Regions from separate parts of the Bradyrhizobium sp. STM 3566 genome, predicted to be linked through region 2. Evidence: riboswitches for the same ligand, from Rfam matches in the RefSeq annotation. Region 2 holds a riboswitch; each other region holds the start of a gene.
The links. A riboswitch is a leader RNA that binds a small molecule or an ion and turns the genes downstream of it on or off. The one in region 2 is predicted to bind glycine.
Positions count from the first base shown of each region.

Region 1: another riboswitch for glycine. It lies ahead of gcvT (glycine cleavage system aminomethyltransferase GcvT); the one in region 2 lies ahead of P6U27_RS31220 (D-amino acid dehydrogenase).
Region 3: another riboswitch for glycine. It lies ahead of P6U27_RS13580 (D-amino acid dehydrogenase); the one in region 2 lies ahead of P6U27_RS31220 (D-amino acid dehydrogenase).

Region 1 covers NZ_CP120692.1:2,722,873-2,726,113, forward strand. The annotation lists gene gcvH (glycine cleavage system protein GcvH) at 20-388, opposite strand; gene gcvT (glycine cleavage system aminomethyltransferase GcvT) at 399-1,544, opposite strand; glycine riboswitch at 1,690-1,778, opposite strand; gene alaS (alanine--tRNA ligase) at 1,999-3,241, shown strand, end outside.
Region 2 covers NZ_CP120692.1:6,554,160-6,557,400, reverse strand. The annotation lists partial or broken gene P6U27_RS31225 (IS3 family transposase) at 1-240, shown strand, start outside; gene P6U27_RS31220 (D-amino acid dehydrogenase) at 648-1,895, opposite strand; glycine riboswitch at 1,957-2,044, opposite strand; glycine riboswitch at 2,048-2,147, opposite strand; gene P6U27_RS31215 (D-aminoacyl-tRNA deacylase) at 2,949-3,241, shown strand, end outside.
Region 3 covers NZ_CP120692.1:2,866,194-2,869,434, forward strand. The annotation lists gene P6U27_RS13575 (ABC transporter permease) at 1-588, opposite strand, end outside; gene P6U27_RS13580 (D-amino acid dehydrogenase) at 767-2,068, opposite strand; glycine riboswitch at 2,137-2,249, opposite strand; glycine riboswitch at 2,253-2,357, opposite strand; gene P6U27_RS13585 (M20/M25/M40 family metallo-hydrolase) at 2,464-3,241, opposite strand, start outside.

The sequences.
Region 1 (3,241 bases), 3.8 Mb from region 2:
GGTTAGAGTTCTCGTCATCTCACGCCGTATGCGCCTTGTAGGCGGCTTCATCCATGAGGCCGCCGAGCTCGCTTTTGTCGGCGATCCTGATCTTGAAGAACCAGGCCGCGCCTTGCGCGTCCGAGTTCACCAGCGCCGGTTCGGCGGCCAGCGCCTCGTTGGTCTCGAGCACTTCGCCGGTAACAGGTGCGTAGACGTCGGAGGCGGCCTTGACCGATTCCACGACGGCGGCGGCTTCGGCCTTCTTCAGCGCGCGGCCGACCTTGGGCAGTTCGACGAACACGACGTCGCCGAGCTGCTGCTGCGCGTAATCGGTGATGCCGACCGTGGCGGTATCGCCGTCGATGGCGAGCCATTCGTGGTCGGAGGTGTACAGCGTCGTGGTCATTGTCTCGTCCTCAGCGTTTGTAGGTGTTTTTCACGAAAGGCATGGCGGCGACTGCGAGCGGCAGTCGCTGACCGCGCACCTCGGCGAAGAGTTTTGTGCCGAGCGCGGCGAGGCTCGCAGGCACGTAGCCCATCGCGACCGGCGCGCTCAGGCTCGGGCCGAAACCGCCCGAGGTGACTTGTCCGATGGGCTCGCCGCCCGCAGCGTCGGCAAAAAGTAGCGCGCCCTCGCGCACCGGCGCGCGGCCCAGGGCGAGCAGTCCGACGCGGCGGCGGGGCGCGCCGCCATCGAAATGGGCGAGGATCTTCTCTGCGCCGGGAAAACCGCCGGCGCGCGTCCCGCCGCTGCGGCGGCTCTTCTGTACCGACCATTCCAGCGCGGCTTCGACCGGCGTGGTCGCGGTGTCGATGTCGTGGCCGTACAGGCAGAGCCCGGCTTCCAGCCGCAGGCTGTCGCGGGCGCCCAGGCCGATCGGCAGCACGTCCGGATTATCCAGCAGCATCTTGGCGAGGCGTTCGGCATCGGCGGCGGGAACCGAGATCTCAAAACCGTCCTCGCCGGTGTAGCCGGAACGCGAGACGAAGCACTTGATGCCGGCAACCTCATGCGGACCGGCGTCCATGAACTTCATCGCCGGGGCCTCTGCACAGAATTTCGCCAGCACCGTTTCCGCCTTCGGGCCCTGCAGCGCGATCAGCGCGCGGCCTTCCAGCGAATCGATGATGCAGTCGCCAGAGAGATTCGCGCGCAGATGCGCCTCGTCCTCAGCCTTGCAGGCGGCGTTGACGACCAGGAACAGGTGATCGCCGAAATTGGCGACCATGAGGTCGTCGAGAATGCCGCCATCGTCATTGGTGAACTGGGCATAGCGCTGCCGCCCCGCGGCGATCGCCACGATATCCTGCGGCACCAGCCGCTCCAGCGCGCGGGCGGCGTCCTCGATCCTCCCGGATTTCGGCCGGAGCGCGATCTGGCCCATATGGGAGACGTCGAACAGGCCGGCGGAGGCCCGGGTATGAAGGTGCTCCTTCAGGACGCCCGCGGGGTACTGCACGGGCATGTCATAGCCCGCGAACGGCACCATCTTGCCGCCCAGGGACACATGGAGGCTGTGGAGGGGTGTACGTTTCAGGGAGTCTTGGTTATTCGCTAGCATCTAAGGGGCCCTCGGCGGTTCCCGGGGAGGATTCCCCGATGGACACCGGTCGAAGCCCCATCTGTCGCTGTGCCTGAGAGTATTATCCCGTCGGCGGACGCAGTCCGGGTCTTATGCCCGTCGGCGCCTCTTTCCAGATGCTGTCAAAGCCACGCGGTCCTTTTGCCTGAGAGTTTCCGGGGCGGTTGCTCCTTCGGCGCCGGCACCAGTGCCGGTCTCTCCCGACGTGGCCGTACGATACAGATGGGTAGAGACCACAGGCCGGCCAAGCCTGTCAACGCGACTTCTGTGCCTTTCAACGGGATTGCGCGCCTGCGGCAACCCTCTGATCTCCTTGCACAGTTTCTGGACAGCGAAGCTGGCCTTGTCTAAAAGCGCTTTGGCCCGCAGATATCAGCCTTAATTTCCGGTTTGGACGGCGGCAGCGGGCCCAAGCATACCCGATTGGATGAACATGAGCGGCGTCAACGAGATCAGGTCGACCTTTCTGAACTTCTTTGCCGAGAACGGCCACGAGGTCGTGCCGTCCTCGCCACTCGTGCCGCGCAACGACCCGACCTTGATGTTCACCAATGCCGGCATGGTGCAGTTCAAGAACGTCTTCACCGGCGTCGAGAAGCGCCCCTATCAGCGCGCCACCACCTCGCAGAAATGCGTGCGCGCCGGCGGCAAGCACAACGACCTCGACAATGTCGGCTACACCGCGCGCCATCTCACCTTCTTCGAGATGCTCGGCAATTTCTCGTTCGGCGACTATTTCAAGGAGCGCGCGATCGAGCTCGCCTGGAAGCTGATCACCTCCGAGTTCGGGCTGAAGAAGGACAAGCTGCTCGTCACGGTCTATCACACCGACGATGAGGCGGCGGGCCTGTGGAAGAAGATCGCGGGCTTCGCCGACGACCGCATCATCCGTATCCCGACTTCGGACAATTTCTGGGCGATGGGCGACACCGGGCCGTGCGGCCCTTGCTCGGAGATCTTCATCGACCGCGGCGAGCACATCTGGGGCGGGCCTCCGGGCTCGCCGGAGGAGGACGGCGATCGCTTCCTCGAATTCTGGAATCTCGTGTTCATGCAATACGAGCAGGTGACGAAGGAGGAGCGCGTGGATCTGCCGCGTCCCTCGATCGACACCGGCATGGGCCTGGAGCGCATGGCCTGCATCCTCCAGGGCGTCGAGAGCGTGTTCGAGACCGACCTGTTCCGTAACCTGATCGACGCGACCGCGTCCGCGCTGGGCAGCGGACCGACCGAGCAGAATGCGGCCTCGTTCCGCGTCATCGCCGACCACTTGCGCTCCTCGGCCTTCCTCGTCTCCGACGGCGTGCTGCCTTCGAACGAGGGCCGCGGCTACGTGCTGCGCCGGATCATGCGGCGGGCGATGCGCCATGCGCAGCTGCTGGGTGCGAAAGAGCCCTTGATGCACCGGCTGGTCTGGGCGCTGGTGCGCGAGATGGGCCAGGCTTACCCCGAGCTGATGCGCGCGGAGAAGCTGATCGAGGAAACGCTGCGGCTGGAAGAGACGCGCTTCCGCAAGACGCTGTCGCGCGGCTTGGCCATCCTCGATGAGAAGAGCGCAGGTCTGAAAAAGGGCGACATGTTCGACGGCGACGTCGCCTTCACGCTGTACGACACCTATGGCTTCCCGCTCGATCTGACGCAGGACGCGCTGAAGTCGCGCGGCATCGGCGTCGACC
Region 2 (3,241 bases):
AATGAGACCCTATTCTTCGATCTCGACGACGCCCGCGCCAAGATCGCGGGTTCGGTCGCCGACTACAATATCCGTCGGCCTCACTCGTCGCTGAAATACCTCACCCCCGCGGCCTATGCCGCCCACCTCACCGCAACGGACGATCGGCTGCGCAACCCCGACCAGCTCCGCCGATCGTCCGTTGCTCCACCCGCGCCACTTGGCGTACAAACCACCGAGACTCTAACCGCCGCTGGATGAAAGTTCAGTGGCAGCTCAGGTTGGTTTTACGCTTGGGTGAGCGGCGCGAACGGCTTTGGCGCCTGATTCGGGCCGCGCAAAGCTACGTCCTGCCCTAATGCAAACGGCACTTCACGGTGTGTACCGCGTGCGCCTTGCTAAGAAACGACGTCGCTCATGCAGCCCCATCTGGTCGGTGTCCATTCGGGACGGTCGCAACAACTGCGTCATACGAAGGCTTTGGAAACAGCGTGCCAAGTGGTCCGCAGGATCTTACCTGTACAATGAATTGCCGGAACCAAGTCGCCCTGACTGACGGGCGCATCATCCTTCGAAGGCGACTGCAAATCCCGCTTCCGCGCTATCACAAGCGACATGCTCCTGCCGCGATATCGGCGGGAGCATGAACCAGGACCCATTCAACAGGATCAGGACACGGATGCGCTCAGCCGAGTATTGCTGCGGTCTGTCGCAATGACATCAGCGATCATTTCAGCTGTGACAGCGGATAATGTCCAGCCGAGATGGCCATGGCCGGTGTTGTAGAAAACATTCGGGCGTTTGCTTCGGCCAACCCTCGGCATCATGCTAGGTGTCATAGGACGCAAGCCCGCCCATGGCACCACTTGAGCGGTAGACACATCCGGAAACGATCGCTCTACCCACCGTATCAGAGGCTTAATTCGGTCCCAGCGGATGTCGCGGTTTTCGCCATTAAACTCGGCGGTCCCCGCGACCCGGAAGCGATCTTCTCCTAACCGGCTGGTCACGATCTTGGTGGCCTCATCAAGCAGGCTGACACGGGGCGCAGCCTTTTGGCTCGTTTCGTCTCTCAGCTCTACCGTGATGGAGTAGCCCTTGACGGGATAAATGTTTATGTTGTCCCCCAGCATTGAACCAATGCGGCGGCTGCCGACCCCCGCGCAAACCACTGCGCGTTCGGCCTTGAGTTCTTCCTTTAGCGAACCTCGTTTCCAGTGTACGACCACGCCGTCTCGATCGGACCGCATGCCGCAGATCTCGGCACCAAAGACGAAGCGTACGCCCCCTCGCTCGCAAGCCGCAGCGAGGCCGCGCGTAAACTTGTGAATGTCGCCGGTTGAGTCAGACGGGGTAAAGAATCCGCCATAATACTGATCGCGCAGAGCTGGCTCTATTGTAAGCATTTCAGAGGGCGTCACGGGACGGCGATCCAATCCGCCCTTGAGCAGCAACTGATTCACGCGAGAGGCCGCATCGAAGTCGAGCTTGCTCGAGTAAACGTGCAAAATTCCTCGCCGCTCCAAGTCGAAATCGATGCTCTCCCGATCGGCTAGCTCAAAAAGATGCTTGCGAGCAGCTATCGCGAGTTTCGTCGTTTCGATCGTGTTGTGGCGGTAGTTTCGAATCTGGCCTACGAACTCTGCCAGCCAAGTATACTTGTGAAAACTGGGGCTTGGGTTCAGCAACAATGGTGCGTCTTTGCGCAGCATCCACCTCAAGCCTTTAACGATTGTTGCGATGCTATTCCACACCTCGGCATTGCTCGCCGACAATTGGCCGCCGTTCGCAAACGAAGTGTCCATCGCCGGATAGCGCTGGCGATCCAAGACTGTAACCGAATAGCCGCGGCGGGCCAGGGCATAGGCAGTTGTAACTCCGGTGATACCGGATCCTATAATGACGATCGTACTCATCGTGTGCTCCAGGACAGGATTCAACGAACGGTGAATGGCTTCGCCATGTCTCCGTCCCCAAATCTGTCCCTGCACCTGAGAGCTTTGTCCGCAATCCTCGTGGATCACGGTCCCCTTCGGTGGGTGCTGACCAGCACCTCTCTCCAGATCGTCCTCGGTGTACGGTCCTGGGCCTGAGAGTTTCCTTGGGGAGTTGCTCCGTCGGCGGTGATACGCCTTTGCAGGCTTATCGCGCTCTCCCGCACACCATCATCAGACACGATAATACTCTCAGACGTACTCGCTACCTGTCAAGCCGTGATGAATCGTCGGACCCAAAAAGTGGACGCGTAAGCGACAACTCGATTTTTGCCCTAGCTCGAACAACTCGGTGTTTGCCCCAGCTCCCTACCAAGATTAGCAGGTGGTCTGTTGCCTGGTACTATGCTGATCTCGCTTTTTGATGATTGCATTCGCCGGACATCCCAGTGGTTTCGCCCATTGGTTTTCAGCGCGCTATCGGCGGCAAGCGCAGAAATACTGCGGGATCCCCAAAAGAACGCACAATGTTTGCGTGGCGACGCTCTAATAAATAAGCGGTGGTGTAGGACCCTACGAAGCTGTGCCTGGCATGCATCTCTTTCAAAGTCGAGCCAAAATGGAGGACTGCGCGCCTGAGGCGGTCGCTCTGCTCGATGAGAGGCTCTTCACATCGCTTGCGTCGACGTCTCTGGCTTGTGGCGGCAGGATTCGCTGCTCTCGTTCGCCGCGCAGGCAGGTTAAGTTCGCTGATGGTCCGGCGATCCGCTGCCGCGATCTTCAATTTGCGCGAGTTCCGCTCGCTGCTCCGTCAAACAGGCTCGCCCGTAACAGAACTCAGTGCGCGAGGGGCGCGGTTGTGACGCTATTCGGGCTTGAGTTAATCTCCTCCCGCCCGCCCACTCTCGTCGCCGTGCAAGCGCGGATTTCGGTTCAGGGAGCATCGTGTTTTCCGAGAAAGTCGAAAAGACGGCGCCAATTTGAAGATAGACGTCCTGTGCTCTCGATCGGCTTTGAACTGGGCGGAGGGTCTCGATGAGACATGGCGTCTTTGTCTTCTGCGTCGATCGGGAAAAAGACCCCGTCGCGGGGCACGTGCTGGATGCTCTCAAGGCCGAATGCGCTCTCGTTCCAACGAGTTTCGAAGTCGATGGGCACTCCGTCCTCGAAATCGCTGGCCTGCATGACGCCAGAATTTCGATCGTGGCCACGAACGAGGTCGTAAGTAACGACTATGCGCGCTACGCGCCAATCTTGAATGAACGCTTCGGTGATGCCAACGTTATTGGTATCGTGAATTGGCACGAGGGTGCCAACGCGCCAAACGC
Region 3 (3,241 bases), 3.7 Mb from region 2:
GATCAACGCGATGTAGATGAAGGACAATGCGCAGGTCGGCAGGATGATACGCTCGAAGAACGGCCCGAAGCCGTTCGAGATGCTGCGGAAGCCCTGCACCGGCACCCAGCGCAAATCGATCGCGAAGATCTCGATCAGGACATATCCGACCACGAACACCGGGACCGAGAAGCCCAGGACCGACAGGCCCATCACGAAACGGTCGATCCAGGTGCCGTGCTTCCACGCCGCGATCACGCCCAGCGGCACTGCGACGATCACGGCGAGGACGATGGTCGACAGCGCGATCGAGATCGACGGCTCGACGCGCTGGCCGATCATCTTCATCACCGGCAGGTTGGAGATCAGCGAGGTTCCGAGGTCGCCGTGCAGCAGCTTGCTCACCCAGGTGATGAACTGCACGATCAGCGGCTCGTTGAGGCCGAGCGAGGCGCGGATGCGCTCGAGCCGTTCCGGCGTCGCGTTGTCGCCGGCGAGGATCGCGGCGGGATCGCCGGGCGTCAGCCGCAGCAGCAGGAACACGAACAGAGCGACGACGCCCATCACGGGCACCGCGGCCAGAACGCGGCGAATAAGATAACCCAGCATGCACCTATCTCCGGCTGCGGAACTTGTGGCGCCTCGAGGCACCCGGGAATTCTGTCGTGTCTATCATGCCTATCACTTGGACTGAAAAGGCTGCCCGGAGACGCCATCCTCTTGGGGCAAATTGTGTGCCAAGGGCTGCCCTGTAGCAAGAGGCCGGCATGTCCCCGGCATCGGCCACTCAGGATGCATGTCGCAGTTCATGCTCACCCCTAAGTGAAGGCACGGTCGGCGTCGCATTGAGCCCGCGCCAGCCGTCGATGGTCTGGGCAATCATCTGCGCCGTCGCCGCCGACAGAGTCCAGCCGAGATGGCCATGGCCGGTGTTGAAGAACACGCCCGGTATCCGTCCCGCGCGCACCACCGGCATCATGTTCGGCATCATCGGGCGCAGCCCGGCCCAGGGCACGACGCGCGACGTTTCGACGGCGGGGAAGTTGCTGCGCACCCAGTCGATCAGCGGCTGCACGCGGTCGGCGCGGATGTCGCGATTGAAATCGTTGAACTCGGCGGTGCCGGCGACGCGAAAGCGATCGGCCCCGAGCCGGCTGGTGACGATCTTGGCGGCCTCGTCGAGCAGGCTCACGGTCGGGGTGGCGTTGCGGCTCTCGGCGGTGTCGAGCTGCACGGTGATCGAGTAGCCTTTCACCGGATAGACGTTGACGCGCTCGTCGAGCAGGGCGGCGAAATGACGGCTCGCAACGCCCGCGCAGACCACGACGCCGTCCGCCTTCAGCATGCCGCGTTGAAACGCGTCAGCATCGCTCGTCGCGAGATCGGCCCAGCCGATGACAAAGCCGCTGCCGGTCCGTGCGATCGAATCGATGTTGGCCTCATGAATGAAGGTCGCACCACGCCGCTTGCAGGCTTCCGCCAGCCCGCGGGTGAACTTGTGGATATCGCCGGTCGCATCCGACGGCGTGAAGAAGCCGCCATAATAGTCCTTCCGCAGTGTCGGCTCGATCGCGCGGATTTCCTCCGGCGTCACCGGGCGGCGGTCGAGGCCACCTTCCTGCAGTAGCGCATTGACGCGCAGACCGGATTCAAAGCCGGCCTTGTCACGATAGATGTGGAGGATGCCGCGGCGCTCGAGATCGAAGTCGATGCCTTCGCGCGCAGCAATGTCGAACAGATGCCTGCGCGCTTCGATCGCCAGCCGCGTGGTCTCGATGGTGTTGGCGCGGTAGTTGCCGATATTGGCGACGAACTCGCTCATCCACGAATATTTGTGCCAGTTCGGCCGCGGATTCATCAGCAGCGGCGCATCGCGCCGGAACATCCAGCGCAGGCCCTTCAGGATCGTCGCGGTAGAGTTCCACACCTCGGCATTGCTGGCGGAGAGCTGTCCGCCGTTCGCAAACGAGGTTTCCATTGCGGCATAGCGGTGCTTGTCGAGCACCGTCACCTTGTAACCGCGTTCCAGCAGGGCATAGGCGGTCGTTACGCCGGTGATGCCGGCGCCGATGATGGCGATATGAGTCATGATGAAGTCGGGGCTCCCGTGAGTTAGAGATGGCTGACCGCCGGCTCGAAAGCCGTTGGCGGCGCCCCATCTGTCACGGTTACCTGAGAGCTTGATCCGGCGCGGACCTCGGAAGGTCAGCCTCGGACTATCCCCTTCGGTGGACGTCACGATGATCAAATCGTGCCGTCTCTCTCCAGATCGTCCTGTCGATACAGTCCTTTTGCCTGAGAGTTTCCGGGGCGGTTGCTCCGTCGGCGCCGTAACGAAAGCAGCATGCCTTCGTTGCGATCTCTCCCGCATCGTCGCGTGCACAAGCCGAGCAGTACGATACGCCTCATTTTTGGACAAGGCTAAATTTCGACCCCGATTGCCAATGCATTGTGCAGTGCGAAGCCTGCGTCGTCGCTGCGCCGTTACTCCAACGTCGCCAGCAATCCCGCCATCAAGCGTCCCCGCTCGACCAGGCTATCGACCTCGATGAACTCCTCGAGCGTGTGGCCGTTGCCGCCGCGGACGCCGAGGCCGTCGAGCGTTGGGATTCCCATCGCGCCGGTGAAGTTGCCGTCGGAGCCGCCGCCGGAGCTTGCATGCGGTAATTCCGCGCCGAGGGATTTGGCGATGCGCGCCTTTTCGTACAGCGCCATGGTGCCGGCATCCGGCTCCCAGACCGGCCGCGTCACGCCGCGGGTCACCTTGAACGTGACGTCGTTGTTGGTGCCCGACAGCGCCAGCATCCGCTCGACGCCGCGGTCGAGATCGGCCTGACGCTTGGCCATCGACAGCGCTTCGCCGGTGGCTGTCGTGGCAACGCAATTGACCCATTGTCCGCCGTGGACAACGCCGACCGAGAAGGTGCAATCCTCCGTCGTCATCGCGTCGATCGCGAGGATCTGCCGCGCCATCTCGCGGATCGCCGAACGTCCCGACGACAGCGTCGCGCCGGCGTGGCTCGGCCGTCCCGTCGCTTCGAGATTGAAGCGTGCGATGGCGTAACGTCCGGTGGTGACGCCGTTGTCGGCGCGGCCGGGCTCCGGCACCAGCACGTATTTGTTGCGTGCGGCTTCGGCCTCGATGATGTCGCGCGTGGAGGGCGTGCCGACTTCCTCATCCGGCGTGAACAGCACGGTGATCGGCAGCGGCGTCGTGAACGAGGCGCGCGCCAGCTGGCGGATTGCTTCCAGCGAGAGATAG